DNA from 4 places in the Streptomyces sp. NPDC029139 genome. Region 1 is predicted to be linked to each of the others. Evidence: riboswitches for the same ligand, from Rfam matches in the RefSeq annotation. Region 1 holds a riboswitch; each other region holds the start of a gene.
The links. A riboswitch is a leader RNA that binds a small molecule or an ion and turns the genes downstream of it on or off. The one in region 1 is predicted to bind cobalamin.
Positions count from the first base shown of each region.

Region 2: it holds a riboswitch for cobalamin, as region 1 does, so the genes downstream of both, ACZ4VW_RS09995 (ABC transporter substrate-binding protein) here and ACZ4VW_RS04420 (cobalamin biosynthesis protein) in region 1, are expected to answer to the same signal.
Region 3: it holds a riboswitch for cobalamin, as region 1 does, so the genes downstream of both, ACZ4VW_RS08835 (CbtB domain-containing protein) here and ACZ4VW_RS04420 (cobalamin biosynthesis protein) in region 1, are expected to answer to the same signal.
Region 4: it holds a riboswitch for cobalamin, as region 1 does, so the genes downstream of both, cobN (cobaltochelatase subunit CobN) here and ACZ4VW_RS04420 (cobalamin biosynthesis protein) in region 1, are expected to answer to the same signal.

Region 1 covers NZ_JBVHWN010000002.1:61,229-68,667, reverse strand. The annotation lists gene cobO (cob(I)yrinic acid a,c-diamide adenosyltransferase) at 1-161, opposite strand, end outside; gene ACZ4VW_RS04430 (putative cobaltochelatase) at 161-2,209, opposite strand; gene ACZ4VW_RS04425 (cobyric acid synthase) at 2,256-3,764, opposite strand; gene ACZ4VW_RS04420 (cobalamin biosynthesis protein) at 3,779-4,741, opposite strand; cobalamin riboswitch at 4,774-4,895, opposite strand; gene ACZ4VW_RS04415 (hypothetical protein) at 5,051-5,272, opposite strand; gene ACZ4VW_RS04410 (inorganic phosphate transporter) at 5,286-6,551, opposite strand; gene ACZ4VW_RS04405 (alpha/beta hydrolase) at 6,911-7,439, shown strand, end outside.
Region 2 covers NZ_JBVHWN010000003.1:447,709-455,147, reverse strand. The annotation lists gene ACZ4VW_RS10000 (glyceraldehyde-3-phosphate dehydrogenase) at 1-777, shown strand, start outside; cobalamin riboswitch at 930-1,126, shown strand; gene ACZ4VW_RS09995 (ABC transporter substrate-binding protein) at 1,166-2,194, shown strand; gene ACZ4VW_RS09990 (FecCD family ABC transporter permease) at 2,191-3,204, shown strand; gene ACZ4VW_RS09985 (ABC transporter ATP-binding protein) at 3,216-4,031, shown strand; partial or broken gene ACZ4VW_RS09980 (response regulator transcription factor) at 4,119-4,487, opposite strand; gene ACZ4VW_RS09975 (protein kinase domain-containing protein) at 4,664-7,439, shown strand, end outside.
Region 3 covers NZ_JBVHWN010000003.1:213,391-220,829, forward strand. The annotation lists gene ACZ4VW_RS08810 (F510_1955 family glycosylhydrolase) at 160-1,071, shown strand; gene ACZ4VW_RS08815 (SGNH/GDSL hydrolase family protein) at 1,341-2,126, shown strand; gene ACZ4VW_RS08820 (histidine phosphatase family protein) at 2,155-2,775, opposite strand; gene ACZ4VW_RS08825 (C40 family peptidase) at 2,995-4,035, shown strand; gene ACZ4VW_RS08830 (CbtA family protein) at 4,094-4,861, opposite strand; gene ACZ4VW_RS08835 (CbtB domain-containing protein) at 4,880-5,095, opposite strand; cobalamin riboswitch at 5,129-5,267, opposite strand; gene ACZ4VW_RS08840 (PLP-dependent cysteine synthase family protein) at 6,715-7,439, shown strand, end outside.
Region 4 covers NZ_JBVHWN010000004.1:360,925-368,363, reverse strand. The annotation lists gene ACZ4VW_RS12720 (MarR family winged helix-turn-helix transcriptional regulator) at 1-256, opposite strand, end outside; gene ACZ4VW_RS12715 (DoxX family protein) at 349-696, shown strand; partial or broken gene ACZ4VW_RS12710 (ATP-binding cassette domain-containing protein) at 831-1,478, shown strand; gene cobN (cobaltochelatase subunit CobN) at 1,579-5,205, opposite strand; cobalamin riboswitch at 5,244-5,380, opposite strand; gene ACZ4VW_RS12700 (cobalamin biosynthesis protein CobG) at 5,447-6,952, shown strand; gene ACZ4VW_RS12695 (precorrin-8X methylmutase) at 6,967-7,439, shown strand, end outside.

The DNA.
Region 1 (7,439 bases):
CCGATCGGCCATCCCTGGTTCCAGGCGCGCAGCGCCATGCCGAACGCGGCGGTCGACTTCCCCTTGCCGACGCCCGTGTGCACCATCACCAGCGCACGGTTGCGGCGCTGGCGGGTGGTGAGACCGTCGTCGGGAACGACGGTCGGCTGTCCCTGCGGCATTAAGCGGCCCTCCTCGTGGCGTGCTCTGCTTGTACGTCTCTGACGAGCCCGGCGATCGAGTCGGCGCGCAGCTCGTCCAAGGTCACGGCGGTCCCGCCCAGTTCGCGGGCGAGGTTCCCGGCGAGCCCCAGCCGCACGGGCCCGGTCTCGCAGTCCACGACGACGGCCGCTGTGCCCTCGGAGGCGTGCAGCCGCGCCGCGCGGGCCGCGAGCGCCACCGGGTCGGCGCCGCCGCCGGTCGCCCGCCCGTCGGTCACCACGACGAGCAGCGGGCGGCGCGAGGGGTCGCGCAGCCGCTCGACGCGGAGCACGTCATGGGCCTTCAGCAGCCCGGCCGACAGCGGCGTACGGCCGCCCGTCGGGAGCTGTTCCAGCCGCGCGGCGGCCGCGTCCACGGACGAGGTCGGCGGCAGCGCCACCTCGGCGTCACGCCCCCGGAAGGTGACCAGACCGACCTTGTCGCGCCGCTGGTAGGCGTCCAGCAGCAGCGAGAGCACGGCGCCCTTGACGGCGCTCATCCGCTGCCGGGCCGCCATCGACCCGGACGCGTCCACGGCGAAGAGCACGAGGTTCCCCTCACGCCCCTCGCGGGTGGCCTGCCGCAGGTCGTCCCGGCGCACCACGAGCCCGGGGCCGGTCCGGCCGCGCGCCTTCTGGTGCGGGGCGGCGGCGTGGACGGTCGCGGCCAGGTGGAGCTTGGTCAGCGCGCCCCGGGGCCGTACGGCCCCGGTCGTCCTGCCGTGCTCGGTACGGGCCCGGGAACGGCGCCCGGCCGCCCCCTCGCCGAGTCCGGGCACGCTGAGCATCTTCGTACGGAACGGCTCGGCGGCCTTGACGGCGGCCCGCTCGCCACCGGCGCCGCCCGGGCCCTGCGGGGCGGGCGCGGGGCCGGGATCGGAGGCCGGCGCCTCCTCGGCGCCGTCGCTCCGGGGCGCGGAGTCCGGACCCTCACCCTGCGGCGGCACACCGCCACCGCCTCCGGGCCCACCCGGGCCCTCGGGGCCGGGGTCCGGGTCGTCGTCGCCCTCGTCCTCGCCCTGGAACCGCTCCAGCGTCTCGTCGAGCTTGTCCTCGTCGATCCCCGGCGCGTCGAAGGGGTTGCGCCGCCGGCGGTGGGGGAGCGCGAGCAGCGCGGCCTGCCGCACGTCGTCCGACGTGACCTCGGTACGCCCCGCCCACGCGGCGAGCGCGGTCGCCGTCCTGGCCATCACGATGTCCGCGCGCATCCCGTCCACCTCGAACGCGGCGCAGGTCGCGGCGATCTGGAGCAGGGCGGCGTCACCGAGCACCACGCTGGGCAGCAGCTCGCGCGCGGCGACGATCCGGTCCCGCAGCGCGCTCTCCTCACCGGCCCAGCGGGCGGCGAAGGCGAGCGGGTCGTCGTCGAACGCGAGCCGGCGGCGCACCACCTCGACCCGCTGCTCGGGCTCGCGCGAGGCCGCGACCTCGACGGTGAGACCGAAGCGGTCCAGCAACTGGGGGCGCAGTTCGCCCTCTTCGGGGTTCATCGTGCCGACCAGCAGGAAGCGGGCCGCGTGCCGTACGGAGACGCCTTCGCGCTCGACGTACGAGGCGCCCATCGCGGCCGCGTCGAGGAGCAGGTCGATGAGGTGGTCGTGGAGGAGGTTGACCTCGTCGACGTACAGGATTCCGCGGTGGGCGTCCGCGAGCAGCCCGGGCTCGAAGGCCTTCACGCCCTCCGCGAGCGCCCGCTCGATGTCCAGCGCGCCGACGAGCCGGTCCTCGGAGGCACCGACAGGCAGCTCGACCATCCGCGCGGGCCGCGCGGCCGCCTGGGCGCCCGCGTCGTGCGGCCCGTCCGGGCAGCCGGGGTCGGGTGCGCCCGGATCGCAGCTGAACCGGCACCCCGCGACCACCGCCACGTCCGGCAGCAGCTCCGCGAGGGCGCGGACGGCGGTCGACTTCGCGGTCCCCTTCTCGCCGCGCACGAGCACACCGCCCACGGCCGGGCTGACGGCGTTCAGCAGCAGCGCGAGCCGCAGGTCGTCCATGCCGACGACGGCGGTGAACGGATACCGGGTGCTCATCGGGCGGTCACTCCTTCAACTCGTTGGTGTTCGGCGGTCGTCGTGCTCACGGCGCACCCGGCGGCACGAACGGCAGCCCCGACGGCGCGCCGTCCTCGATCAGCCGCAGCAGCGCGTCCGTGTCCGCGTGTTCCTCGATCAGATCGCCGAGGCGGTCCAGCTGCTCCTCCCGGAGCGCGCCGAACGACGTGTCGGGGGCCGGGACGAAGCGCCGTCCGGCCGCCGCGGCGACCTCCCGCAGGAACGCCCGGCGGAAGCCGTCGCTCTCCAGCGAGCCGTGCCAGTGCGTGCCCCACACCGCGCCGACCCGGCAGCCGTCCAGGAACGGCTCCCCGCCCAGGACCTCCGCGACGCCGTGGTGGATCTCGTACCCCTCGACGCGCTCGCCGAGCGCCTCGCCGGCCGGACGGGCCAGGGTCTTCTCGGCCGCGAACCGGACGCGTACCGGCAGCAGTCCGAGCCCGTCGACCGCCCCCGCCTTCGATTCGACCTCGTCCTCGATGTGCTCGCCGAGGACCTGGAAGCCGCCGCAGACGCCGAGCACCGGCCGGCCCTCCGCCGCCCGCCGTGCCAGCGCGTCGGCGAGCCCTCGCTCGCGCAGCCAGGCCAGCGCCCTGACCGTCCCCCGCGTCCCGGGCACGACCACCAGGTCCGCGTCGACGAGCTCCTCGGCCCGGTCCACGAACCGGACCACCACGCCCGGTTCGGCCGCCAGCGCGTCCACGTCGGTGAAGTTCGACATCAGCGGTACGGCGCACACCGCGACCCGCAGCACGTCCTCGCCGACCGGTGGCGCCACGACCGACTCGCGGACCGCGCCCCGCAGGGAGACCCGCAGCCCGTCCTCCTCGTCGATGCCGAGCCCGTGCGCGTACGGCAGGACACCGAACGTCCGGCGTCCGGTGAGTCCGTGCAGCATGTCGAGGCCCGGCTCCAGCAGCGTCACGTCACCCCGGAACTTGTTCACGAGGTAGCCGGCGACCAGCTCCTGGTCCTCGGGCGAGAGCAGCGCCGTCGTCCCGAAGAACTGGGCGAACACCCCGCCGCGGTCGATGTCCCCGACGACGAGGACCGGCAGCCGCGCGGCCCGCGCGATGCCCATGTTCACGATGTCCGTGCGCCGCAGGTTGATCTCGGCCGGACTGCCCGCGCCTTCGCAGATCACGGCGTCGTACGTGCCCCGCAGCTCCTCCAGGCACGCGAGGACGGGCTCGAAGAGCTCCTTCTGCCGGCCCCCGTGGTAGCCGCGGGCGCTCAGCTCGCCGACCGGCTTGCCCATCAGCACGACCTGGCTGGAGCGGTCACTGCCCGGCTTCAGCAGCACGGGGTTCATCAGCGCGGTCGGCTCGACCCGGGCCGCCTGTGCCTGCATGGCCTGGGCCCGGCCTATCTCCGCGCCCTCCCGCGTCACGAAGGAGTTCAGGGACATGTTCTGGCCCTTGAACGGGGCGACCTTCACACCCTGCCGGACCAGCCAGCGGCAGATGCCCGCCGTGACGACGCTCTTGCCCGCGTCGGACGTGGTCCCCGCGACCAGCAGTCCGCCACTCCGCATCCGCCCGCCGCCCGTCATGCCTGCCTCCGCTTCATGGCCGTCACGGCCAGCCGTCCACCCACACACACCGCGAGCGTCAGCGCCGTCACGCGGCGCGACAGCCGTACCGCCCGTTCGATGTCCGCGATGTCCACGTCCCGGCCCTCCCCGTTCAGCACCGGCCGGTGCTCGACCCGGCCGCCGTACGAGAGGGTCCCGCCGAGCCGTACGCCGAGGGCCCCGGCGAACGCGGCCTCCACCGGGCCCGCGTTGGGGCTCGGGTGCTTGCCCGCATCGGCGCGCCAGGCCCGCAGGGCCCCTCGGGGATCGCCGCCCGCGACCGTCGCGAGCGCGGCCGTCAGCCGGGCGCCCGGCCAGCCGACCACGTCGTCGAGCCGGGCCGAGGCCCAGCCGAAGCGCCGGTACGTCGGGGACTTGTGGCCGACCATCGCGTCGAGCGTGTTCACGGCCCGGAAGCCGAGGAGGCCCGGAACCCCCGCCACGGCGCCCCAGACCAGGGCGCCCACGACGGCGTCCGAGGTGTTCTCGGCGACGGACTCCACGACCGCGCGGGCCATCGCCGGTCCGTCCAGGGCCTGCGGATCACGGCCGACCAGATGCGGCAGCCGCTCGCGGGCCACGTCCAGGTCCCCGGCCGTCAGGGCCCCGCCGATGGCGCGGGCCTCCCGGCCCAGGGTCGTACCGCCGACGACGGCCCAGACGGAGGCGGCGGTCAGGGCGACGGAGGCGGCGGGACGGTTCCGTACGGCACGCGCGGCGAGGGCCCCGAGGGCCGTCGTACCGCCCGCGCAGACGGCCGTGTGGAGGGCGCCCCACCCGCGGTGGTCGCGCCGGAGACGTCTCTCGACGGAGCCGGCGGCCCGTCCGAAAGCGGCGACGGGATGGCCGCGGCGGGGGTCGCCGAGGATCAGGTCCGCGGCCAGTCCGGCGGCGGCGCCGTACGCGAATACACCTGTGGCTGCTCTGCGGCCGGGCATGGCGCTGTGTCCTCACTCAGGGTCCGCGCCCTGGATCGACGTGACCGGCGGCGAGAGTTCCTGGCTCCCGGGGATCGACTCCCCGGTCACAGTGGCGGGACCGCGCCGGATTCGCACCGGACTTCCTCTACTTGCCGCCGTATTGGCCCCGGAAGTCCACCACGCTGCGCGAACACCCGTCAACTCACCTGTGACCTGCGGTGAGACAGTGTGCGAAGCACCACACGAGGCCCGAACGACGACCGCGAACGACGACCGGGCGGGCCGCACCCGAAGGTGCGGCCCGCCCGGTCGTCGAAGCGTGTTGCGTCAGCCCATGATGAGGGAGATCCCGTACACGACGGCCGCCGCGCACAGGGCGAAGCAGGCGTACGCGCCGGTGCGCGCCAGGGTGGCCGAGCCTCCCTGGGCGGCGGCCTGCTCCTGCTTGGAGAGGCCGACGATCCCGAGGGTGAAGAGGCCCACGAGGGCGACGGTCGCCACGAGGCTGACTCCGAAGACGGAGCCGAGAGCTGCCCAGTCGATCTTCATGTCGTTTCGTTCCTTATACCGATGCGGGCGCAGTCGGGGCGGCGGGGGCCGCCGGGTCCGTGGGGGCCGGCGCGGGGATGGTGGTCTTCAGGTCCTCGTCCGCGACGGCGGCGACGGAACCGGACGGCGGCGGGGTGACGGCCGCGATGGCGGTCGTCACGACGCCCGCGGGCTCCGCGTCGACGTCGTTGACGTTGGTGTGGTCGACCACCTGGCGGCGGGAGACCAGCCAGATCGCGACGCAGGAGGCGACCAGGAAGGCCGCGACGGTGTAGACGCCCCAGTCGCCCTGCCGGGCGACGTACTCGGCGCCGGCTCCGACCAGGCCCGCGGCCGGCAGGGTCAGGCCCCAGGCGACGAACATCCGCGTGGCGGTCGACCAGCGGACGACACCGCCCTTGCGGCCCAGGCCCGCGCCCATGACGGCGCCGGAGCAGGAGTGCGTGGTCGAGAGCGAGAAGCCGAGGCTGGAGGAGGCCAGGATGACCGTGGCCGCGCTCGTCTGGGCGGCGAAGCCCTGCTGCGGCTGGAGGTCGGTGAGGCCCTTGCCCATCGTGCGGATGATGCGCCAGCCGCCGAGGTAGGTGCCGAGGGCGATCGCCACACCGGCGGAGACGATGACCCAGACCGGCGGGTTGGAGCCGGGGGCGAGGACGCCGCCGGCGACCAGGGCCAGGGTGATGATGCCCATTGTCTTCTGGGCGTCGTTGGTGCCGTGGGCGAGGGAGACGAGACCGGCCGAGGCGATCTGACCGGCGCGGTAGCCCTTCTCCGTGGTCTTCTTGCCGGCGTTCCTGTCGAGGCGGTACGTCAGGCGGGCGGCGAGCATCGCGGCCAGACCGGCGACGAGCGGGGCGGCGACCGCCGGGATGAGGACCTTGGTGACGACGACCCCGCCGTTGACTCCGCTGAAGCCGATCGAGGCGATGGTCGCGCCGATGAGGCCGCCCATCAGGGCGTGGGAGGAGCTGGACGGCAGACCGACCAGCCACGTCAGCAGGTTCCAGAGGATCGCGCCGACGAGCGCGGCGAGGATGACCTCGGGTTGGATGCCTTCCTCGTTGACGAGCCCCTTGGAGATCGTCTTGGCAACCTCCACCGACAGGAACGCGCCGACCAGGTTGAGCACGGCGGACATGGCCACCGCCGTCTTGGGCTTGAGAGCACCGGTCGAGATGGTCGTCGCCATCGCGTTGGCGGTGTCGTGGAAACCGTTCGTGAAATCGAACACGAGAGCTGTCACGACCACAATCGCGAGCAGCAGCGTGATGTGTTCCATTTACCCAGGCAATCGTTCGACGTCAGTGGCTCGACGAACGTAAGCAACCTGAGTGAACGGAAGGTGAACTGGGTCGGGCTGCGTGGTGTCCCGATCCAGTGTCCGGAGATTCCGCTTAGCGTTCCCCGGCACGCTTCTGTCCACGATGCGGTCACCCCGGAACCCCCGGAAGCCGTGCCGTCACGGCACACGGGCGGCACCCTTCCCCTCCGCCCCGCCCGCCCGTGTCACCAGCCGGACGCCCCGTGGTCCCCGTCAGCCGATCGGGGGACCCGCCGAGGAGATCCATGTCACTCGCGGGAGCGGCCCGGCGGGTCCGTCCGGTGGCAGCCGAGCCCCGTCCTGCCGACACTGGGACGGTGCGCCCGGCTACAGCGACGGCAGCGGCCGTCACCACTCTGCTCGGTGTCGGCGCGGCCGCGGTGGCGGCCGGCCGGTACGCCAGTGACGCCGCCCTCAGGGCGTCGTCCGGACTTCCCCTCCCGGGCGATCCCCGGCTCACGGTGCACGCCGCCGAGTCCGACCGGGTCACCCTGACCCGCAGCCTCGCCTCCCTGCGCCCCGGTACGTACGGGATCGAGGGCCCCGGGGTCCACGCCGTCGTCGGACCCGTCCTCGACCGCGTCCCGCACACCGCGGACACCGTCGTCCGCCGCCTGGAACGGGTGGAGCTCGGCGCCCTGGAACCCGGCGCCAAGGTCCGGCTCACCCCCGAGCTCCACAGCGGCACCCCGCGCACCGCGCTCGGGCTCGACTACGAGGACGTCGAGATCCCGGGGGAACTCGGCACGCTGCCCGCCTGGCTCGTCCCCGGCCCCCGCCCCATCTGGGTGATCGCCCTGCACGGCATGGGCACCACCCGCCGGCACCCCCTCAACCTCGTCCCCT
Region 2 (7,439 bases), on a different contig from region 1:
TACGGCATCAAGGACGCCATCCTCATCGACAACACGGGCAAGTGGCGGGACCGCGAGGGCCTGTCGAAGCACCTGCGCCCCGGCATCGACAAGGTCGTCCTGACCGCCCCGGGCAAGGGCGACGTCCCGAACATCGTGCACGGCGTCAACCACGACACGATCAAGCCGGACGAGCAGATCCTGTCCTGCGCGTCCTGCACCACCAACGCGATCGTCCCGCCGCTGAAGGCGATGGCCGACGAGTACGGCGTGCTGCGCGGCCACGTGGAGACCGTCCACTCGTTCACCAACGACCAGAACCTGCTGGACAACTACCACAAGGCCGACCGCCGCGGCCGTTCCGCGCCGCTCAACATGGTCATCACCGAGACCGGAGCCGCGTCGGCCGTCGCCAAGGCGCTGCCCGAGCTCAAGGCGCCGATCACCGGCAGCTCGATCCGTGTCCCGGTGCCGGACGTCTCGATCGCGATCCTGAGCCTGCGGCTCGGCCGCGAGACCACCCGCGAGGAGGTCCTCGACTACCTCCGCGACGTCTCGCTGCACTCGCCGCTCAAGCGCCAGATCGACTTCACCACGGCCCCCGACGCCGTCTCGATGGACTTCGTCGGCTCGCGCCACGCCTCGATCGTCGACGCCGGTGCCACCAAGGTCGACGGCGACAACGCCATCCTCTACCTCTGGTACGACAACGAGTTCGGCTACTCCTGCCAGGTCATCCGCGTCGTCCAGCACGTGTCCGGCGTCGAGTACCCGACGTTCCCGACGCCCGTGGTCTGACCCGGGAGGCCCCACGGAGGGCCACCTCGGAGACCCGGCGCGTCCGGGGCCCGGTGAACGGGGCGGCGGTGGAGCGGTGCGACAGATCCCGAAGGGGTCGCGCGCCCTCCCACCGCCGCCCCGTCGGCGTACGGAGGGGCGGACAGGCGCTGTGGTAGCTTGCCGTAGCCAGTCGAACTCACGTGCGTGACGTACGCGAGTCAGGGAATCCGGTGCGAATCCGGAGCTGACGCGCAGCGGTGAGGGTGACGGGCGGGGCACGAAGTCACTGGACCGGGGAACCGGGCCGGGAAGGCGTCCCGTCCGGATGACCCCGAGTCCGAAGACCTGCTGGCGAATCCGTACGAAACGGGCCCCGCGTATGGGCCCTCGACGCCGAGGATGAGCCGTGCCTCTCGCCCGCACCCCCCGTTCCTTCGCCCTGCTCGTGTCCGGAGCGCTGCTCCTCACCGGCTGCGGCGCCGCCGACGAGGCCGGGCCGGCCTCGTCCGCCCCGGCGCGGACACTCGAGAACTGTGGCCGCACCGTGGAGATCCCGCCCGGCGGGCCGCGCCGGGCCGTCTCCCTGAACCAGGGCACCACCGAGATCATGCTGTCCCTCGGCCTCGCGGACCGCATGGTCGGGACCGCGACCTGGACCGACCCGGTGATGAAGGGACTGGAGAAGGCCGCCTCCGGCATCCCGAGGCTCGCGGAGAACAACCCCTCCTTCGAGAAGGTGCTGGACACCGAACCCGACTTCGTCGCCGCCTCCTTCGGCTCCACCCTCGGCAAGGGCGGAGTCGCCGGCCGCGAGCGGTTCGAGCAGCTCGGCGTCCCCACCTACCTCTCCCCGGCTGACTGCGTGGGCAAGGACAACAGCGGCGGAGGCGACGGCAAGCGCACCACGCCGCTCGCCATGGACACCGTCTACGGCGAAGTCCGCGACCTCGCCCGCGTGTTCGGCGTCGAGAAGCGCGGCGAGGAGCTCATCGCCCGCCTCAAGGCCCGGGTGGCCCACGCCACCGCCGGCCTCCGCGTCGCCGACGTCAGCGTCCTCTACTGGTTCTCCGACGCCAAGTCCCCCTACATGGCCGGATGTTGCGGAGCGCCCGGCATCATCACCCGGGAGACCGGCACCGAGAACGTCTTCGACGACACCACCGAGGAATGGCCCCAGATCACCTGGGAGTCCGTCGCCGACCGGAACCCCGACCTCCTTGTGATCGGCGACCTCACCCGCAAGGCGCAGTCCGGGGAGAGCGCCGCGAAGAAGATCGAGTTCCTGGAGTCCGACCCCGTCACCAAAACGATGGACGCCGTGCGCGCCAAGCGGTACGTGCTCCTCAGCGGTCAGGCCATGAACCCCACCATCCGTACCGTCGAGGGCATCGAACAGGTCTCCGCCGCCCTGCGCGCGCACGGCCTCACGAAGTGACCGCCGTCCTGCTGCGCCTCACGGCCGGATGCGCGGCGCTCGTCCTCTCCCTGGCCGTGGCCATCACCATCGGACCGGCGGACATCGGCGTCGGTGACGTGGCCTCCGTGGTCGCCTCCCACCTCGGTGGCAGCCCCTCCGGCATCGGCCCGATCCGGGACGGCATCATCTGGAACCTGCGGCTGCCCCGCACTCTCCTCGCCGCCGTCTGCGGGGCCGGTCTCGCCCTCTGCGGCGCCGTGATGCAGTCCCTGCTGCGCAATCCGCTCGCCGACCCCTTCGTCCTCGGCGTCTCCTCGGGAGCGTCGACCGGAGCGGTTCTGGTGGTCGTCCTCGGTGTCGGCGGGGGAGTGCTGTCCGTCTCCGCGGGCGCCTTCGCGGGGGCGGTGTGCTCCTTCGCCGCGATGCTCCTCCTGAGCCACACGCTGGGCGGCACCCCGGACCGGGTCGTCCTCTCCGGCGTCGCCTCGATGCAGCTGTTCTCCGCGCTCACCTCCTTCGTCGTCGTCACCTCCGCCGACGCCGAGACGACCCGCGGCGTGCTGTTCTGGCTGCTCGGTTCGCTCAGCGGTGCCGGCTGGAGCGACGTATGGCTCTGCCTCGCCGTCCTCGCCCTCACCCTGGCCGTCTGCCTCGGACACGCCCGTACCCTCGACGCCCTCGCGTTCGGGCAGGACGCGGCGGCCACCCTCGGCGTCCAGGTGGCCCGTGCCCGGCTCGTCCTGCTGTGCGCCACCGCGCTGCTGACCGCCGCGCTGGTCAGCTCCGCGGGCGCCATCGGCTTCGTCGGCCTCGTCCTGCCGCACGCCGCCCGCGCCCTCGTAGGCCCCGGCCACGGCCGGCTGCTGCCCGTCACCGCCCTCGGGGGCGCGGTCTTCCTGGTCTGCGTCGACACCCTCGCCCGGACCGTCCTCGAACCCCAGGAGGTGCCGGTCGGCGTCGTCACCTCGCTCGTCGGCGTCCCCGCGTTCGTCCTCGTCCTGTACCGGAGCCGGAGGGCCCACCGATGACACCCGGCCCCATGGCCCCCCTTCCCGTGACGTCCGACTCCACGACACTCGGCGCCGAACGCGTCGCGCGCACCGCCGGCGGGCGACTGATCGTCGACGGGGTCGACATCGCCCCGGAGCCCGGCACCACCACGGCGCTTCTCGGACCCAACGGCTCCGGCAAATCGACGCTGTTGAAGCTGCTCTGCGGAGTCCTGGAGCCGTCAACCGGTCTCGTCACCCTCGACGGCCGGCCCCTCGGGGACCTGCGCCGCCGGGACGTCGCCCGGCGCGTGGCGGTCGTCGAGCAGCAGGCCGACACCCTCGTCGAGCTCACCGTCGCCGAGGTCGTCCGCCTCGGCCGCATCCCCCACCGGCGGGCCTGGTCGCCCCCGTCGGCCGCCGACGAACACGCCGTACGGGACGCCCTGCACCGCACCGGCCTCACCGACCGCGCGGAACAGCCCTGGCACACCCTGTCCGGCGGCGAACGCCAACGCGTCCAGATCGCCCGGGCCCTCGCCCAGGAGCCGAGGGAACTCCTCCTCGACGAACCCACCAACCACCTCGACATCCAGCACCAGCACGATCTCCTGGACCTGGTGTCCGGGCTGCCGGTCACCACGATCGTGGCCCTCCACGACCTGAACCTCGCCGCGATGTACTGCGACTCGATCGTCGTCCTGTCCGGCGGGCGCGTGGTGGCCGCCGGAGCGCCGCGCGAGGTGCTGACCGCCGCGCTGATCGCCGACGTCTACGGGGTCCGCGTGACGGTCACCCACCCGGACGGCGACGACCGGCCGCACCTGCGCGTGCTCGGCACGCTCGCCCGTTCCCGCTCCTGCTGACCGCTCCTGCTCACCGCTCCTGCTGACCGGTCCTGCTGACCGGTCCTCGACGGGCGAGGCGGGTACGGCAGCGGCCCGGGAGGCCGGTCAGCGCTCCTGGCGCGGCTCGCCGGTGGACCCCGGCGTGACCAGGCCCGTCTCGTACGCGGCGATCACCGCCTGCGCGCGGTCGCGGAGCCGGAGCTTCGAGAGGATGCGGGCGACATGCGTCTTGACGGTGGCTTCGCTCAGCCGGAAGCGAGCCGCCAGTTCGGCGTTGCTGTCACCCCGGGCCAGCGCCTCGAAGACCTCCACCTCCCGGGGCGTGAGCGTCGACAGGTCCCGGTGCGGGGACGTCGTACGGTCCCGGGAGACGGCGAAGCGCTCGACCAGACGGCGGGTGATGGCCGGTGCCAGCAGGGCGTCCCCGGAGCGGACCAGCCGGACCGCGGCCGCCAGGTGCTCGGGGGTGACGTCCGGGCGGCGCGGACCCCGACGGCACGGGCGCTGCGGACGGAGTGAGGGGCCCCCGGATCCGGAGGGGTCCCGGCCGCCGAGGCAGCCGTCGTCAGGGACGGCTCCGCCCCCGGCGACCCGGGGCCGAGCCTCGCAACGCCATGGAGGAGCCGGTCCTGATCGCGCACAATGGCTGTATGACGGTGGGGAGTTGGCGGCGCGGTGAGGTCCTGCTCGGTCTGTACGAGGTGCTCGACGTGCTCGACGGCGGCGGCATGGGGCTGGTGCACCGGGTCCGCCACCGCGGCTGGAACACCGACCTCGCGGCCAAGGTGCCGCGCCCCGAGCTCGTGGCCACCGCCGCCGGACGCGCCGGCTTCGAGACCGAGGCGGGCACCTGGGTCGGCCTCGGGCTGCACCCGCACGTCGTCAACTGCCACTACGTACGGAGGGTCGGCGAGATCCCGTGCGTGTTCGCCGAGTGGGTGGCGGGCGGCTCGCTCGCCGAGCTCGTACGGGACGGCCGGCTGTACGCGGACACGGACGGCGCGGGCGCGGCGTACGGCGGCGAGCCGTCCCCCGCCCGCGCCCTCGACCTGGCCGCACAGATCGCCTGGGGCATCGACCACGCCCACCGGCACGGTGTGATCCACCAGGACGTCAAGCCCGCCAACATCATGGTCGACGTCGACGCCGACTGGACCGCGAAGGTCACCGACTTCGGCATCGCCGGCGCCCGCGCCGCGGCGGGCGAGAGCGCCGCCGTGCCGCCCGGGGCGAGCCTGGCGGCGAGCTACGGCGGCCGGACGCCCGCCTACTGCTCCCCCGAGCAGGCGGACGCGGCGGCCGGCGCGCGGATCACGCTGACGCGCGCCACGGACGTGTGGTCGTGGGCCCTGTGCGTGCTGGAGATGTTCACCGGCGCGCCGCCGTGCCGGTACGGGCAGTCGGCGCCCGAAGTGTTCGCCGTGTTCCTGGAGGCCGGTGGACGTGCCGGACCGGACACCCCGGCCATGCCCCCGGCACTCGCCGACCTGCTGCGCGACTGCTTCCTGATCGACCCGGACGCCCGCCCGCACGCGATGGCCGAACTCGCCGCGGCCGTCCGCCAGATCCACGCCGACGTCGTCGGCGGCCCCCCTTCGCGCCCCGAGCCGCGGGCGGCCGACCTGCTCGCCGACGGCCTCTCCAACCAGGCGCTCTCGCTCCTCGACCTCGGCCGCCCCCAGGAGGCGGAGGCGCTCTGGCGCACCGCCGCGGACATCGACCCGCACCACCCGTCGACCGTCTACAACTGGGCCCTGCACCGCTGGCGTCAGGGCGTGCTCACCGACGAGCAGGCCGTGTCCGAGCTGAGCACCGCACGCACCATCGAGGGCGCGCGCTGGACAGCGGACCACCTCCTCGGCCTCGTCCACGTCGAACGGGGCGACGATGCCGCCGCACGCGCCCTGCTCGCGAGCGCGCCCCCGGACCTCCCGGAGGTCCGGGCCGCGCTCACCGAACTGGACCGCCGCGACCCGGCCCCCGAGCGGGTACGCAGGAGCGGCCACCACGGAAGTGTGACGGCGCTGGCGGTCGACGCCACGGGTGCGGTGGCGCTCACCGGCGGCGAGGACGGCCGGATCCGGGTCTGGTCGACGGCCGACGGCGGCCACTGCCGCCACGAGCTCCCCCGGACGACGGGCACCGAGGACACGCCGCCCGTCACCGCCGTCGCCGTCACCCCCGACGGCCGCGCCGGGCTCTCCGCGCGCGGCGCGGGCATCCTCGAGGTGTGGGACCTCGCCGCCGGGACGCTGTCGCGCACCCTCCCGGGCCCCGCCGAACGGGTCGCCGAGGTCGCGCTCAACGGCGCGGGCCTCGCCTCCGTGGCATACGACGGCGGGCGGGTGCAGGTGTGGGACCTGGCCGGCCGGCTCATGCGGGAGTTCGTCCACCCGCCGAGCCCGTACCGAAAGCTCGACCCGGGAACCGGTCGGCCCGGTGGGGAGACCTTCCACGAACCCTCGACGGCCACCGTGCTCGGGCTGAGCGCGGACGGCGCCGCCGTCGTGTCCGCGGCGCCCCGCGACGGCAGTGTCGTGGTCTGGGAGGTGGCGGCCGCCCGGCCGCTGCACCGACTGGTCACCTCCGCCGACTTCCACACGACCGGCATCGACGGGGTCGCGCTCAGCCCGTACGGCGCGTACGCGCTGCTGCTGGACCACCTGTCCGGCGAGCTCCGCGTCTGGGAGACCCGGACCGACCGGGTCCGCACCACCGCGCCGAACCACCTCGACCGCCACGATGTCCTCGCCCTCAGCGGCGACGCCACCCTCGCCGCCTCCGTCGGTGTGTCGGGCAGCGCCCCGCCGTTACGGATCTGGGAGACGCGGACCGGGCGCTGCCTGCGCACGTTCTCCCCCACGATCGAGGAGAACCGGTTCCACACTCCTCGGCGCGTGGCCCTCAGCGGGGACGGCCGGGTCCTCGTGGTGGGCGACGAGGCCGGCGGCATCCAGGTGCGGCACCTGCCGGCGCCCGGCTTCCGCGCCGGCTGGAGCTACGCCCGCCCCCGCACGGCGCTCGCCCTCGAGGACGACGAGACCCGGGTGCGGCGCGCGCTGGAGCGAGCGGAGGAACTGGCCGAGCGGGGCGCGTTCGCGGCGGCCGCCGAGGAACTGCGCGCCGCCCGTGCCCTTCCCGGCTTCGAGCGCCATCCCCGCCTCCGGGCCCTCTGGAACGACCTGGGACACGCGGCGGGCCGCAGCACCGGCCTGCTCGGCATCTGGGAGCGCTACGACCTCAGCGGGACCTGGATCCTCACCCAGAAGCCGACCTTCGCCCTGAGCCGCGACGGTGAACTGGCCGTGACCGGGGGAGCCGACGGACGGATCCGCGTGTGGGAACTCCAGACCGGACAGTGCCTGCACCAGTTCCCCGAGCGCGTCGCCAACACCCACACCGTCCTGATCGCCGACGACCGCGGAC
Region 3 (7,439 bases), on a different contig from region 1:
GCGGGGCACGGTTGACTGTCGGGGGCGGCTCCGCCCCGCCAGCGTGAATGCCAGACCGCCCGGCTGACGGCCTGCGGCGAGGCGTCGCGCGCCGCCGCCGGCAACTTCCCCCCACAACCGACCCACCCCGACATCACAAACAGCACGAGGTGAAGCCCGATGTCCCCCTCCTCGACTCCCTCCCGCCGAAAGGGCACCCGCGCTCTTCTCGCGGCCGGCGCCATCGCCGCCGGAACCTTCCTGCTCGCCGCATGCGGCGAGGGCAGCCCTACCGATGGTGCCGCTACCCAGGGCAAGGAGCCGCAGCCTGCGCTGCACAGCCACATCCACGGACTCGGAATCGACCCGGAGGACGGCCGGCTCTACGTGGCCACTCACGAGGGGATCTACACCGCGGATGACAAGGAAAGCCCTCAGCTCGTCGGGGACAGCAGGGACGACTTCATGGGCTTCACCGTGGCCGGCGCCAAGACCTTCCTGGCCAGCGGCCACCCGGCCCCCGGCAGTGACCAGCCGGACAACCACGGGTTGATCAAGAGCACCGACGCCGGAAAGTCCTGGAAGTCCGCCTCGCTCAAGGGCGAGGCGGACTTCCACAGCCTCGACCACGCCAAGGGCATCACTTACGGGTACGACAGCACGGGCGGTCTGCTGCGCGTCAGCAAGGACGGCACGACCTGGCAGGACCGCGCTCGCCTGCAGGCCCTCGACTTCGCGGTGAACCCCGCCGACCCGAGCCAGCTTGTCGCCACCACGGCGGAGGGCGTCGCGCGCAGCACGGACGGAGGCGTAACCTTCGCCCCCGGCCAGGGGCCGGGGATGGAATTCCTCTCCTGGGCGTCCACCGAATCCCTCTTCGGCGTCGACTTCACCGGTGCCCTCAGCATCAGCTCGGACGGCGGAAGCACCTGGAAGAAGACAGCTTCCGTACCCGGAGGCCAGCCACAGGCCCTGACCGCCGTCGACGAGAAGCACATTCTCGCAGCCACCCAAGACGGCATCTACGAGTCCCGGGACGCGGGGAAGACGTTCACCAAGCGCATCTCCGTGGCCAGCGGCAGTCACCACTGAGGTGAGCATCCTGGCGTGATCACGCCATCGCGTGTTGCCGCAAGAGAATGCGCTTGTCGCGCGCTGCGCGCCCACGCCAGGATGCTTTACACGGCTCGGGATCCGGCGCCCCGGTACCGAGCCTCAACGTCTAGGACCGGGCGATGCCCCATGGTTGCAGGTACGTCTGCGGCACATCCCCCGCCCGCCCGGCGTACCTCACGGTGCGCTCGCCCGGTCCTACGGCTTCTCGAGACGCGACAAAACCGGGTGTCCAGGGGAGGGCGAGAATGCTGGAGAGGCAGAGCACAGTTGACAGCGTCCCCATCGGCTCGTTCGTAGCCTTGGGAGACAGCTTCACCGAGGGGCTCGGCGACGAGGCTCCCGACGGCACTCTCCTGGGGTGGGCCGATCGCCTCGCCGACCTGCTGGCCCGCCGCTCGCCGGTACCCTTCCGCTACGCCAATCTCGCCGTTCGTGGCCGGCTCATCGACGAGATCATCGAGGAGCAGGTGGCGCAGGTGGGCGAACTGACGCCGGACCTGGTGAGCTTCTGCGCCGGCGGCAACGACATCTTACGGCTGGGCAGTTCGGTGGACCGCATCGCCGAGCGGTTCGAGGAAGCAGTGGTCGAGCTCAGCTCCAACGCGAAGACCGTGCTCGTGTTCACCGGCTTCGATCCCCGGAGCACGCCCGTACTGCGCCGACTGCGAGGGAAGATCGCCACCTACACCGCACACGTCCACGCCATAGCGGATCGGCACGGATGCCTGGTCGTGGACCTCTGGTCGATGAAGGCCCTCCAGCATCCCCGCGCGTGGAGCGATGACCGACTGCACCTGTCGTCCGAAGGGCACCGACAGGTCGCACTACGAGCCGCAGGCGTTCTGGGGCTACGCCCGATGCGAAGCGCACCCGCAACCCACGCACTACAGGGACGCGTACGACAGCCCCAGAGGCTGGAAGACCTTCGCTGGGCCAAGGAACACCTCCTTCCCTGGCTTGGACAGCACGTGCTCGGCAGGGCATCCGACGAGGTCCTGGTGCCGAAGCGTCCGCAACTGCTTCCCCTGTAGCTCCCCGATGGCCCCGTATCGCCGGCGGTCAGTTCTCTTCCCAGGTCCGCACGGCCGAGAGCGTCCCCATCCGCAGGTTCCAGCGGCCGTTCCGCCCGATGAGTTGCACTGCGGCCAGGGGCGGCACATCGATCCGCCAGAACAAGGCCCGCGGCATGCCCAACGCACCGACGACCGCCGCACGCACCACCGACTGTTCCGCGACGGCCAGCACCCGCCCGGCATCAGCGGGCAATCCGTCGAGCCAGACGGCGACCCGCTCGCACAGCTGTGACACGGACTCGCCACCATGCGGTGCCGCTTCGGGATCGGTCGTCCAGGCGGCAAGCCCGTCGCTCTCCCGCTCGGCGACTTCACCGAGGGTCCGCCCTGCCCACCTGCCCATGTCCACGTCGCGAAGGGCCGGCTCGACGGTTACGACATCCCACCTCAGGGCACGGACCGTCTGCTCGCATCGCTCCGAGGGTGCCGAGTAGTGCAGTGAGGCTCGCGGCAGGGCAGCAGCCAATTCCCCGGCCTGCCGCAGCGCCCGCTCGTCCAGCGGCACATCGCCGAATCGCACATCGCGCTCCGCAGCGGCGGGGGCGCACAGCAGCGTGAGCCGGACGGTCACAAGCGTTCCCTTCGTTGTGCACAGAAACCGGATCATCGTAAGACGCTCCCGGCGAGAGCTTTCTCCCCCTTGTCCGACCCACTTGTGACATCCCTCACGCCGTGCCGCGCAGACCCTCATTGGAGCTAAGTTTCTAAGCAGCTTAGTATTCGTGACGTCTTCGCAGCCGGTCGCCCATCCGGGGCGGCGACGGAGACGCCGCCGCGCCAGCTGTACGCCCAGTCCGTCGGCGGTCGAGGAAGAAGGAGCTCCGCCGTGGCCTCCCACCGCCGCCCGAAGCAGTCAAGTCCGCGCTACACCGGCGTCATCACCGCCACCGCCGCGGCGGCCGTGGCCCTCTCCACCCAGGCCGCTTCGGCCGACCCCCTGCCTGACCCGAGCAAAAAGGGCGTCAAGGCGCAGGTGGACCGTCTCTACGAACAGGCGACCCAGGCCACCGAGAAGTACAACGGGGCCAAGGAGAAGTCCGACGCGCTCAAGAAGGAAGTGGAGACCCTCCAGGACTCGGCGGCGCGCAAACAGGTTGAGCTGAACGAACTCCGCGACAAAATCGGTACGGTGGCCGCCGATCAGTACCGTTCCGGCGGCCTCGACCCTGCCCTCCAGCTGTTCCTGTCCGAGGACCCCGACACGTACCTGGAGAAGGCGTCCGCCCTGGACCGGGCCGGCGAACGGCAGGCAGCCGTGCTGCACCAGTTCCTCGCCCAGCAGCGGGCGCTCCAGCAGCAGCGCGCGGAGGCATCCGGGAAGCTGCGTGACCTGAACTCCGTACAGAAGGAACTGGGCAGCCGGAAGACGGAGATCCAAGGCAAGCTGCGGGAAGCCCAGCGCCTCCTCAACACCCTCTCGGCAAAGGAGCGGGCCCGGATCGCGCAGGAGGAGGACCGGGCCAACCGGGCGAGCGAGCGCACCGAACTGAGCAACGAGGCCAGCGCCTCCGGGCGCGCCGCGGCGGCCTTCGCCGCGGCCAAGAGCCGGGTCGGCATGCCGTACGTCTGGGGTGCTAGCGGCCCGACATCGTTCGACTGCTCCGGGCTCACGTCCTGGGCGTACCGCCAGGCCGGCGTGACGATACCCCGGACCTCCCAGGCGCAGGCCGGCGCCGGGACGCGCATCAACTCCCTGAGCGCCCTAAAGCCCGGCGACCTGATCCTCATGCGCAGCGACCTCAGCCACGTCGGCTTCTACGCCGGGAACGGACAGATCCTTCACGCCCCCAAGCCCGGCGCACAGGTCCGCTACGAGTCTATCGCCCGCAGCGGCATGCCCTTCATGTGGGGCGTACGCATCGGCTGACGCACACAGCGGAAGGGGCGCCGGTACGAGACCGGCGCCCCTCGCGTGCGGACGGGCTTCAGGGCGAGGGCGCGACCGCTGCCCCCGGCTCCGCTACCTCGAGCCGCTCGCCGGTCCGGCGCGGCTGCAGCAGCCGCTCGGCCAGCACGCCGAAGACGAGACCGAATCCGGCCCACAGCGTGGCCTGGATGGCGAGCGCGGAGATGCGGAACTGCCAGACGACCTCGGCGGGGAAGTCCTTCGGCATCTCGCTGACCGCGGGCAGGAAGGCGTACGCGAGTCCGACGGCGAGGGCGAAGAACGCTCCTGCCGCGACGGTCGCGTTCCAGTTGCCCAGACGGAGCGCGAGCCGCTTGCCGAGGATCACCGCGGCGACGGCGAGCAGCACGCTGAGCACCACCATGAGCAGGTAGAGGGTGGTGCGTTGACTGATCGTGGCCGGGTCGCTGACCGCCGGCGGGTTGGCCGGGTACTTGAAGAACGGCACGACGTAGACCGCGAGCAGGCCGCCGAGAGACAGCAGCCCGGCCGTGGCGCGGGGGCCGAACGCACCGACACGGCCCAGGGCGAAGCAGTACGCCAGCGCGGCGATGCCGCCCAGGCCGACGCCGTAGACGAGGACGCCGGTCGCGAGACCGGTGGTGGACTGGGCAGCACGGCTGACCAGTTCCTCGCCCTCCTCGTGGCTGTGTGCCGCCTCATAGGCGATGCCCGCCTCCGTCGGCGGCTCGCCGAGGAAGTAGGCGACGACCAGAGCGAGGAGTCCGGCCACGAGGCCGGCCACCATGCCGCGGGCGAGGAGCTTGCCGACGATTGTGGAGTTCATGATCCGGGTTCCTCTGTCTCAGTGGCAGGGGAAGCCGAGCAGGTGACGGCCGTCGTGCACCCACTCATGGACGCCTTCGCCAGCGAAGATCGCGGTGGCACCCTGTTCTGCGCCGACGAAGAAGAGCGCAAGCAGCATCAGGGCCCCGAAGAACACGGCCCAGGGCAGAATCGACTTGATGGGGAGTACGGCGGGGGTGGCGGCAGCACTCGGCTGAGCAGTGGCCTGGGCCATGGCAGGACCTCCAGGGGAACTCGCGTCCCGGTCGGTGGAGCTCGAACGACGGGGCGAGTCTGACTCGCCGGGCCGCAGGGCTCAGGGAATGAGCGGCTGCCGCCGGACACACAGTGGCGCGACCGTGCCGGATTCCCACCGGCTTCCGCTGCCCGTCGATTGACTTGTCCTGGTCAAAGTAGCCGACAGGACCCGCGCCCACAGTCAAGAGCTTCTAAAGAAGGTAGAAGAAACGACCAGGGTCCCCCAGACCTCACGCACTCCGGGACGGCCTCAGTGCGACGCGAACGCGCCTGCCGTATACGACGACGCCTCGGCGAGTGACTAGAGAGCGCCGCCACGCGTCACGCTCGTCCAGTCGGACCACTGCGCGGCCGTCGGCACCGACCACCGCACAGACCGATCCGAGCAGACGGGAAGAGCATCGTTGAGCCGTAAATTTATTTCTTAGTTGATTAGTAAAGACCCTCACCGATTCCTCTAAATCGGACAATCGAGCGAGCGTCTACACGACTTATTCACGCCATGTTCCGGACGGAATTCCGAACAATCCCGAAGAGCTGGTTAAGATAACGACGTGATTACAGCCCGGTCGCGCTCGCGTGCGTCGCAATCCCGCCTTTCGGTGAGGCTGCGACGGCTGCTCGGCCTGGTCGCGCTCCTGTTCGGCCTCCTGGCCGGGCATGGAGTGCACATGGACATGGACGGGGCTGTGGTTGTCGTGTCGCCCGCCCTGTCCAGCATCTCCCACAGCATTGAGGAAAGCTCCGGCGGACTGGACCCGGCGCATCCGGCCCACGAATGCTCGCCGGGACTGCCGGACGGAACGCCGGCACCCAATACGCCGTGTTCCGCACGACAGCCCGATGCGCCGTGCTCTTCCGAGCCTTGCATCCAGACTCACGTCCACGTGGTCGAGGCCAACACAACACCGTCCGCCGCCCCGAGAGCCTCGACGGTTCTTCAGGTGTAGAACGCCCTGCCGTCCGCTCACTTCCGCCCACCCGCCTGCGTGCTTGCGTGCCCGGTGGCGAGACGAGCGGCGCGTTCTGCCCCCCCCATGACCCACATCTCTCGCGGGTACCGCTCCCTCCTGTCACCAGGGACCGAGACCGGTACGGCCCCGCCCGGAGGAACTGTGCCTCGCCATCCCAACAACCCTTTGATCGCCGCTGTGATCGGCGCCCTGATGCTGTCGGTCTTCCTCTGCCTCACGCCTGGGGGCGAAGCCGGGCACGCCACAGTGGACAGAGACACCGTCACCACGGCCGCGCTCGGCCTCTATGCCGAGCGCGCGGAAGACCGGTCCCCGCAACACGGGCACCACGGCCACGGCACCCACTGTTCCTCCGCCGGCGTCGTGCCGGAGACCCCCGCCGCGACACGGCACGTGTCCGACGCCATCGCGCTCGCCGCATCCTTCGGCGACACCCTGCCAGCCTCGGCCACTGTGGTACGTGCTCCGCCCCATGCCCCAGCGCCCATAGCGGGATCAGGTCGCTCGACGCAGATCCGCGTCTGCCGGTGGCGCATCTAGACCGTTCGGCTCCCGGCCGCGTGCAACGCGGCCGCACTCCCGAACGAGTACTCGACGCGCACCACCGAAATGAGAGCGGAACATGCACTCCTCGACCACCGACGTCACACCCCCCACCCGCTCCGCCCTGTCCGGGCTGGTAGGCAACACACCGCTCCTCCACATCTCAGAGCCGCTCGCCCCTGTTGGCCGCGGATTCTGGGCCAAGCTGGAGGGCTTCAACCCCGGCGGCATCAAGGACCGCCCCGGCCTGCACATGGTCGAACGAGCCCGCGCCCGCGGCGACCTGCGCCCCGGCGCCCGGATCATCGAGTCCACCAGCGGAACGCTCGGTCTCGGGCTCGCCCTCGCCGGCATGGTGTACGGCCACCCCGTCACCCTGGTCACCGACCCGGGCCTGGAGACGTCCATGACCCGGCTGCTGACCGCCTACGGCGCCCAGGTCAACGTCGTCGCCGAACCCCACCCCACCGGCGGCTGGCAGCAGGCCCGCCGCGACCGCGTCGCCCAGCTCCTCGAACAGCACCCCGGCTCCTGGTGCCCGGACCAGTACAACAACCCGGACAACACCACCGCCTACACGCCGCTCGCCCTCGAACTCGCCACGGAACTCGGCCACATCGACGTCCTGGTGTGCAGCGTCGGCACCGGCGGACACTCGGCCGGCGTCTCACGCGTCCTGCGCCAGCTCTACCCCGACCTGACCCTCGTCGGAGTCGACACCATCGGCTCCACGATCTTCGGCCAGCCGGCGCGCACCCGGCTCATGCGCGGCCTCGGATCGAGCATCTACCCGCGCAACGTCGC
Region 4 (7,439 bases), on a different contig from region 1:
CGGCGGGGTCCCGGCGCCGCTCGGCGAGGCCGGAGCTCTCCAGTTCATTGAGGATCGCGACCAGTTGACTCGGGTCGACCTCCATCGCGGCGGCCAGCTCGCGCTGGCTCATCGCCCCGGGGGCGAGCTGCATCAGCGTCATCGCCTGGCGCGGACGCAACCCGGCGACACCGAGCGCGGCCCGGATGCGCGCACCCGTGAGCTCGCCGCGGAAGGAGAGGAGAAAGCCGAGGCTGTCGGACGGTGAGGCTGCCATACCACTCACCGTAACAGCGACTCCATTGTGGATCGCGAGGAATCGTTGTTATTGTTCAACGATTCCTCTGTGCCCACCATTGGAGCGCCACCATGTTCGTCGCCTATGCCGTCGTCGCCGCGATCCTCGCCCTCGCGATCTCCGCATCCGCCTTCCTGACCCTCACGCGCAGCGCCGACGTCGTCGAGAGCATGACCAAGCTCGGCGTCCCCGACGGCTGGCTCCCGTGGCTGGGTGCCGCGAAGGCGGCGGGCGCGGCTGGTCTGCTGGTGGGGCTGACGGTCGCGCCCCTCGGCGCGGCGGCGGCGATCGGGGTGGCGCTCTACTTCGCCGGAGCGGTGGTCACGCACATACGGGCCAAGGACTACGCGATGGCGCCGGCGGTGGTGCTGATGCTGATCGCGGTGGCGGCCGGCGTGCTGCGGATCGCTTCCGCGTGAGGCGCCGCAGGGCGACATGGCGAGACGAAACGTCTTGCGTAGCCGCCCACGAGGGTTTACCTTCATCGAGACGAGACGAGACGAGACGCATCGTCTCGCCTCGTCTCGTACAGCCGACCTGAAGGATCTCGCCCTTGTTCCGTGTCCACCTCACCGACGTCACCCAGCGCTACGACGACCGGCTCGTCCTCGACCGGGTCTCCCTCACCGTCCGCCCCGGCGAGCGCGTCGGCGTGGTCGGCGACAACGGCTCCGGAAAGTCCACCCTCCTCCGGCTCCTCGCCGGCCAGGAGACCCCCGCCAACGGCACGGTCGCCGTCGACTCCCCCGGCGGCGTCGGGTACCTCGCCCAGACCCTCGACCTGCCGGGAACGGCGACCGTCGGAGCCGCGATCGACCTCGCCCTCGCCGACGTACGGAAGCTGGAACGGGCGGTCCGCACGGCCGAGGCGAGCCTCCGGGAGACCGGAGACCTCGACGGGTACGCGGCCCTCCTCGCCGCGTACGAGGCGCGCGGCGGCCGGGACGCCGACCGGAGGGTCGAGACGACCCTGCGGCAGCTCGGCGAGGGCGGACCGGGGCCGCTCGACCGCGACCGCCCGCTCGGCACGCTCTCCGGCGGGCAGCGGTCCCGGCTCGCACTCGCCGCGACCCTGGCCGCCGACCCCGAACTGCTGCTGCTCGACGAGCCGACGAACCACCTCTCCCCGGGCCTCGTGGAGGAGCTGGAGGCCGCCCTGGCGGTTTTCCAGGGCGCGCTGGTGATCGTCACCCACGACCGCCGCCTCCGGCAGGGGTTCCGGGGGAGGCGGCTCGAGCTCACGCCGTGGACCGGCGCACGGTGTCCGGCGTGAGCTCCGCACGTGAGCGCGGGCGCCGAGGTCAGCCCTCGGAGCCGTCGTCCTCCAGGTCGCCCTCGGTCTCCAGGAAGACCTGGCGCAGGGCCGCCAGCGTCTGCGGGTCCGGCTTCTCCCACATGCCGCGGGACTCGGCCTCGAGGAGACGCTCCGCGATGCCGTGCAGGGCCCAGGGATTGGCCTCCTTCAGGAAGGCCTGGTTCTCCGGGTCCAGGACGTAGGTCTCCGTCAGCTTGTCGTACATCCAGTCGGCGACCACGCCGGTCGTCGCGTCGTAGCCGAAGAGGTAGTCGACCGTCGCCGCGAGTTCGAACGCGCCCTTGTAGCCGTGGCGGCGCATCGCCTCGATCCACTTCGGGTTGACCACCCGGGCCCGGAAGACCCGCGAGGTCTCCTCGACCAGCGTCCGGGTGCGGACCGTCTCCGGCCGGGTGGAATCGCCGATGTACGCCTCCGGGGCCGTGCCCGTCAGCGCGCGGACGGTCGCCACCATGCCGCCGTGGTACTGGAAGTAGTCGTCGGAGTCGGCGATGTCGTGCTCGCGCGTGTCCGTGTTCTTCGCGGCGACCGCGATCCGCTTGTACGCCGTCTCCATCTCGGACCGGGCCGGGCGGCCTTCGAGCCCGCGGCCGTACGCGTACCCGCCCCACACCGTGTACACCTCGGCGAGGTCCGCGTCCGTGCGCCAGTCGCGCGAGTCGATCAGCTGCAGGATCCCGGCGCCGTACGTGCCGGGCCGTGAGCCGAAGATACGGGTGGTGGCCCGCCGCTCGTCGCCGTGCTCGGCCAGGTCGGCCTGCGCGTGGGCCCGTACGTAGTTCTCCGAGGCCGGCTCGTCCAGCGACGCCGCCAACCGTACGGCGTCGTCCAGGAGCCCGATGACGTGCGGGAACGCGTCCCGGAAGAAGCCCGAGATGCGCAGCGTGACGTCGATGCGCGGGCGGCCCAGCTCCGCCAGGGGGATGGGCTCCAGACCGTTCACCCGGCGCGAGGCGTCGTCCCAGGTGGGGCGGATGCCCAGGAGGGCCAGGGCCTCGGCGACGTCGTCGCCCGCCGTGCGCATCGCGCTCGTGCCCCACAGCGACAGACCCACCGACGTCGGCCAGTCGCCGTTGTCCGTGCGGTAGCGCTCCAGGAGCGAGTCGGCGAGCGCCTGGCCGGTCTCCCACGCCAGGCGGGACGGCACGGCCTTGGGGTCGACGGAGTAGAAGTTACGGCCGGTCGGCAGCACGTTGACCAGACCGCGCAGCGGAGATCCAGAAGGCCCGGCCGGTACGAAGCCGCCGTCCAACGCGTGCACGGCGTGCGTGAGTTCGTCGGTGGTGGCGGCGAGGCGGGGCACGACCTGCTCACAGGCGAACCGCAGCACGGCGGCCACGTCGGGGCCGTGGGCCTCGGCGACCGCCGGGACCGCGTCCACGGACCAGTCCGCGGCCTCCATCGCCTCGACCAGCGCGCGCGCCGTCGCCTCCGCCTCGTCGGCGGTCGTACGGGTCGCGGCCGACTCGTCCAGGCCCAGGGCCTCGCGCAGACCCGGCAGGGCCTGCGTACCGCCCCAGATCTGCCGGGCACGCAGGATCGACAGGACCAGGTTGACCCGGGCCTCGCCGGTCGGCGCTCCGCCCAGCACGTGCAGACCGTCCCTGATCTGCGCGTCCTTGACCTCGCACAGCCAGCCGTCGACGTGCAGCAGGAAGTCGTCGAAGCCGTCGTCCTCCGGGCGGCCCTCCAGGCCCAGGTCGTGGTCGAGCTTCGCGGCCTGGATCAGCGTCCAGATCTGCGCGCGGATCGCGGGCAGCTTGGACGGGTCCATGGAGGAGATCTGCGCGTACTCGTCGAGCAGCTGCTCCAGGCGCGCGATGTCGCCGTAGGAGTCGGCGCGCGCCATCGGCGGCACCAGGTGGTCGACGAGGGTCGCGTGCACGCGCCGCTTGGCCTGCGTGCCCTCACCCGGGTCGTTGACCAGGAAGGGGTAGATCAGCGGGATGTCGCCGAGCGCCGCGTCCGGGCCGCACGCGGCGGACAGGCCCGCGTTCTTGCCCGGCAGCCACTCCAGGTTGCCGTGCTTGCCGAGGTGGACCATGGCGTCCGCGCCGAAGCCGCCGTCCTCGGCGCGCGCCGCGATCCAGCGGTAGGCGGCCAGGTAGTGGTGGGAGGGCGGGAGATCGGGGTCGTGGTAGATCGCGATCGGGTTCTCGCCGAAGCCGCGCGGCGGCTGGATGAGGATCAGCAGGTTTCCGCGCCGCAGGGCGGCGAGGACGATGTCGCCCTCGGGGTTGCGGGAGCGGTCCAGGAACATCTCGCCGGGCGGAGGGCCCCAGTGCTCCTCGACGTGCGTGCGCAGTTCCTCGGGCAGGGTCGCGTACCAGCGCTTGTAGTCGGCGGCCGGGATACGGACCGGGTTGCGGCTGAGCTGTTCCTCGGTCAGCCAGTCCTGGTCGTGGCCGCCGGCCTCGATCAGGGCGTAGATCAGCTCGTCGCCGTCGCCGGAGACCAGGCCGGGGATCTCCTCGACCGGACCGAAGTCGTACCCCTCGTCCCGAAGGCGTCGCAGCAGGGCGACGGCGGAGGCCGGGGTGTCGAGGCCGACCGCGTTGCCGATCCGCGAGTGCTTCGTCGGGTACGCGGAGAGGACCAGCGCCAGCCTCTTCTCGGCGTTCGGGATGTGCCGCAGGCGTGCGTGGCGGACGGCGATCCCGGCGACGCGGGCCGCGCGCTCGGTGTCGGCGACGTACGCCGGGAGGCCGTCCTCGTCGATCTCCTTGAAGGAGAACGGGACGGTGATGAGCCGGCCGTCGAACTCGGGGACGGCGACCTGGCTGGCGGCGTCCAGCGGGGAGAGCCCCTCGTCGTTCTCCTCCCAGGCCGAGCGCGAGCCGGTGAGGCAGAGCGCCTGCAGGATCGGTACGTCGAGGGCGGCGAGCGCGCCCGCGTCCCAGGCTTCCTCGTCGCCGCCCGCCTGCGCCTCGGCGGGCTTGGTGCCGCCGGCGGCGAGGACGGTGGTGATGATCGCGTCGGCGCCGCGCAGGCGGTCGAGCAGCTCCGGCTCGGGGGCGCGCAGGGAGGCGACGTAGAGGGGCAGGGCGCGGGCGCCGGCGTCCTCGATCGCCTCGCAGAGGGAGCCGATGAAGGCGGTGTTCCCGCTCATGTGGTGGGCGCGGTAGTAGAGCACGGCGACCGTCGGGCCGTCGGTCCGCCGCGGCTCGCGCTCCAGCGGACCCCAGGTCGGCGCGGCGGCCGGGGCCTCGAAGCCGTGGCCGGTCAGCAGCACGGTGTCGGAGAGGAAGCGCGCCAGCTGCTCCAGGTTCCCCGGGCCGCCGTGCGCGAGGTAGGCGTGCGCCTCGGTGGCGACGCCGATGGGGACGGTGGAGGTCTCCATGAGCTGGGCGTCGGGAGCCTGTTCGCCGGAGAGCACGACCAGCGGCAGGCCCGTCGCGCGCAGCGCGTCCAGGCCGTCCTCCCAGGACCGCAGACCGCCGAGGAGCCGTACGAGGACGAGGTCGACGCCGTCGAGGAGGCCGGGGAGCTCTCCCCCGGAAGTGCCCCCGAGGGCGAGGCGGGAGGGGTTGGCGAACCGGTACGTGACCGGACCGCCGGCCGCGCGGGCGCTGAGCAGGTCGGTGTCGGAGTGCGACAGCAACAGAATTCGCATGCGAGCGCAGGCCTTCCTCGGGGTTGTCCGCGCCCCGGGTGGTCGTGTGGACGGCGGGAGTTCCTGACTCACCGGGACGCGGGTGCGACCTGGCTCACAGTGGCGGGACCGCGCCGGATTCTCACCGGGCTTCCTCCCCGGGGCCCTGGGACCCCATGCCGTTCTGCATAGTAGATCCTGCCCCCGCCGGGCTGGGGGGTTGGCCGGATCACACCCGGTGGTCACGCGGATTCACGTGGGTATGCTCGCCGCCATGCCGCCCACCCCACCCACCACGCCCAACCCGGGCGAACCCCTCATACGGGACCGTGGCGACGCCTGCCCCGGGGCGCTCCGACTGCACCCCGCCGACGACGGCCGCCTGGCCCGACTCCGCCTGCCCGCAGGCTTGTTGACGTCACGTCAGGTCGAGGTGCTGGCCACCGCGGCGGAGGTTCTTGGCGACGGCCGGGTCAGTGTCACCTCCCGGGGGAACGTGGAACTGCGGGGCCTCGGGGAGGGCTGCGGCGCGGAGCTGGCGGAGCTGCTGGCACCGGCCGGGCTCCTGCCGTCCCCGACCCACGAACGCGTCCGGAACGTGGTGGCCTCACCGGCCGCGGGACTGGACGGACTCGGCGGCGGTGACGTGCAGTTGTGGGCGCGTGAGCTGGACGCGCTGCTGTGCGCGCGGGAGGGGACGGCAGCCCTTTCCGGCCGTTTCCTCTTCGTCCTGGACGACGGCCGGGGGGACGTGGCCGGACTCGGCGGAGATGTGACCTTGATCGCAGCGCGGGCCTGTGCGCCCGGCAACGAGGGCACGGACGGGGTCCGAACCCCGTACGGAACGGGCGGATCGGACGGATCGGACGGGCCGGTCGGGCTCGGCGAATCGGTCGGACCCGGCGGACCGGACGGACCCGGCGGACCGGTCGGGCCGTTCCGACCTGGATCCTCGGCGTCCGACGGTGGCGACGGCGCCCCGGGCGCGGACGCCTCGCGCGCGGACACGCCCCCACGCCCCGAAGCGCGCCCCGGCCCCGGCGCGTACCTCCGCGTGGGCGCCCAGGTCCTCCGGATCGACGCCACCGACGCGCCCCGTGCCGCGCTCGCCGCCGCGGAAGCCTTCCTGGCCGCCGCCCGGGCGGCGGGGAACGGCGCCTGGCGCGTCCGCGAACTGCCCGAGGGGCACGAGCCGGATCTGGCCGGCGCGCTCGCCCGGGCCGGGATCGCGGCCGAGCCCGTCGCCGCGCGGGAACTCCCGCACGGTGAACCGCCCGCGCCCGGAGTGCTCGGCGAGAGCGCCGTCTCGGTCCTCGCGCCCCTCGGCCGGCTGACGGCCGAACAGCTGCGCGCCCTGGCCGCCGGCGGCGGCGAGGTACGGCTCACGCCCTGGCGGGGCGCCGTCGTCACCGGTTTCCCCGACCGGACGGCCGCCGCGCGACGGCTGCGCGAACTCGACGCGTACGGCCTGATCACCGACCCCCACTCCCCCTGGGCCGGCGTCGGCGCCTGCACCGGACGCCCCGGCTGTGCCAAGTCCCTGGCCGACGTCCGCGCCGATGCCGTACCGGGTCGCTCCGCCGGCCTCCCCGTCCACTTCTCCGGGTGCGCGCGCCGTTGCGGCCACCCCCAGGGCCCGCCCGGCAGCTGGGTGGACGTCGTCGCCACCGCCGAGGACGCCTACCTGGTCGACGGCGTCCCCACGTCCCGTACACGCCTCACCGCGGCCGTCGCGACGGCCCGCGCCACCGCCCGCACAACGAGATGAGCGAGAACGACACGATGTTCGCCTACGAGAAGGACGGCGCGGAGATCTACCGCCAGTCCTTTGCCACGATCCGCGCCGAGGCGGACCTCACGGATCTGCCCGCCGATGTCGCCCAGGTCGCGGTACGGATGATCCACGCCTGCGGCATGACCGACCTCGTACGCGACATCGCCTACTCGCCGCAGGTCGTCTCCCGCGCCCGCGCCGCCCTGCGCGCCGGGGCCCCGATCCTCTGCGACGCGCAGATGGTGGCGAGCGGTGTCACCCGCAGGCGGCTGCCCGCCGACAACGAGGTGATCTGCACCCTCTCCGACCCCTCGGTGCCCACGCTCGCCGCCGAGCTCGGCACCACGCGCAGCGCCGCCGCCCTCGAACTCTGGCGCGACCGCCTCGAGGGCTCCGTCGTCGCCATCGGCAACGCGCCCACCGCGCTCTTCCACCTCCTGGAGATGATCGCGAAGGGCGCGCCGCGTCCCGCGGCCGTCCT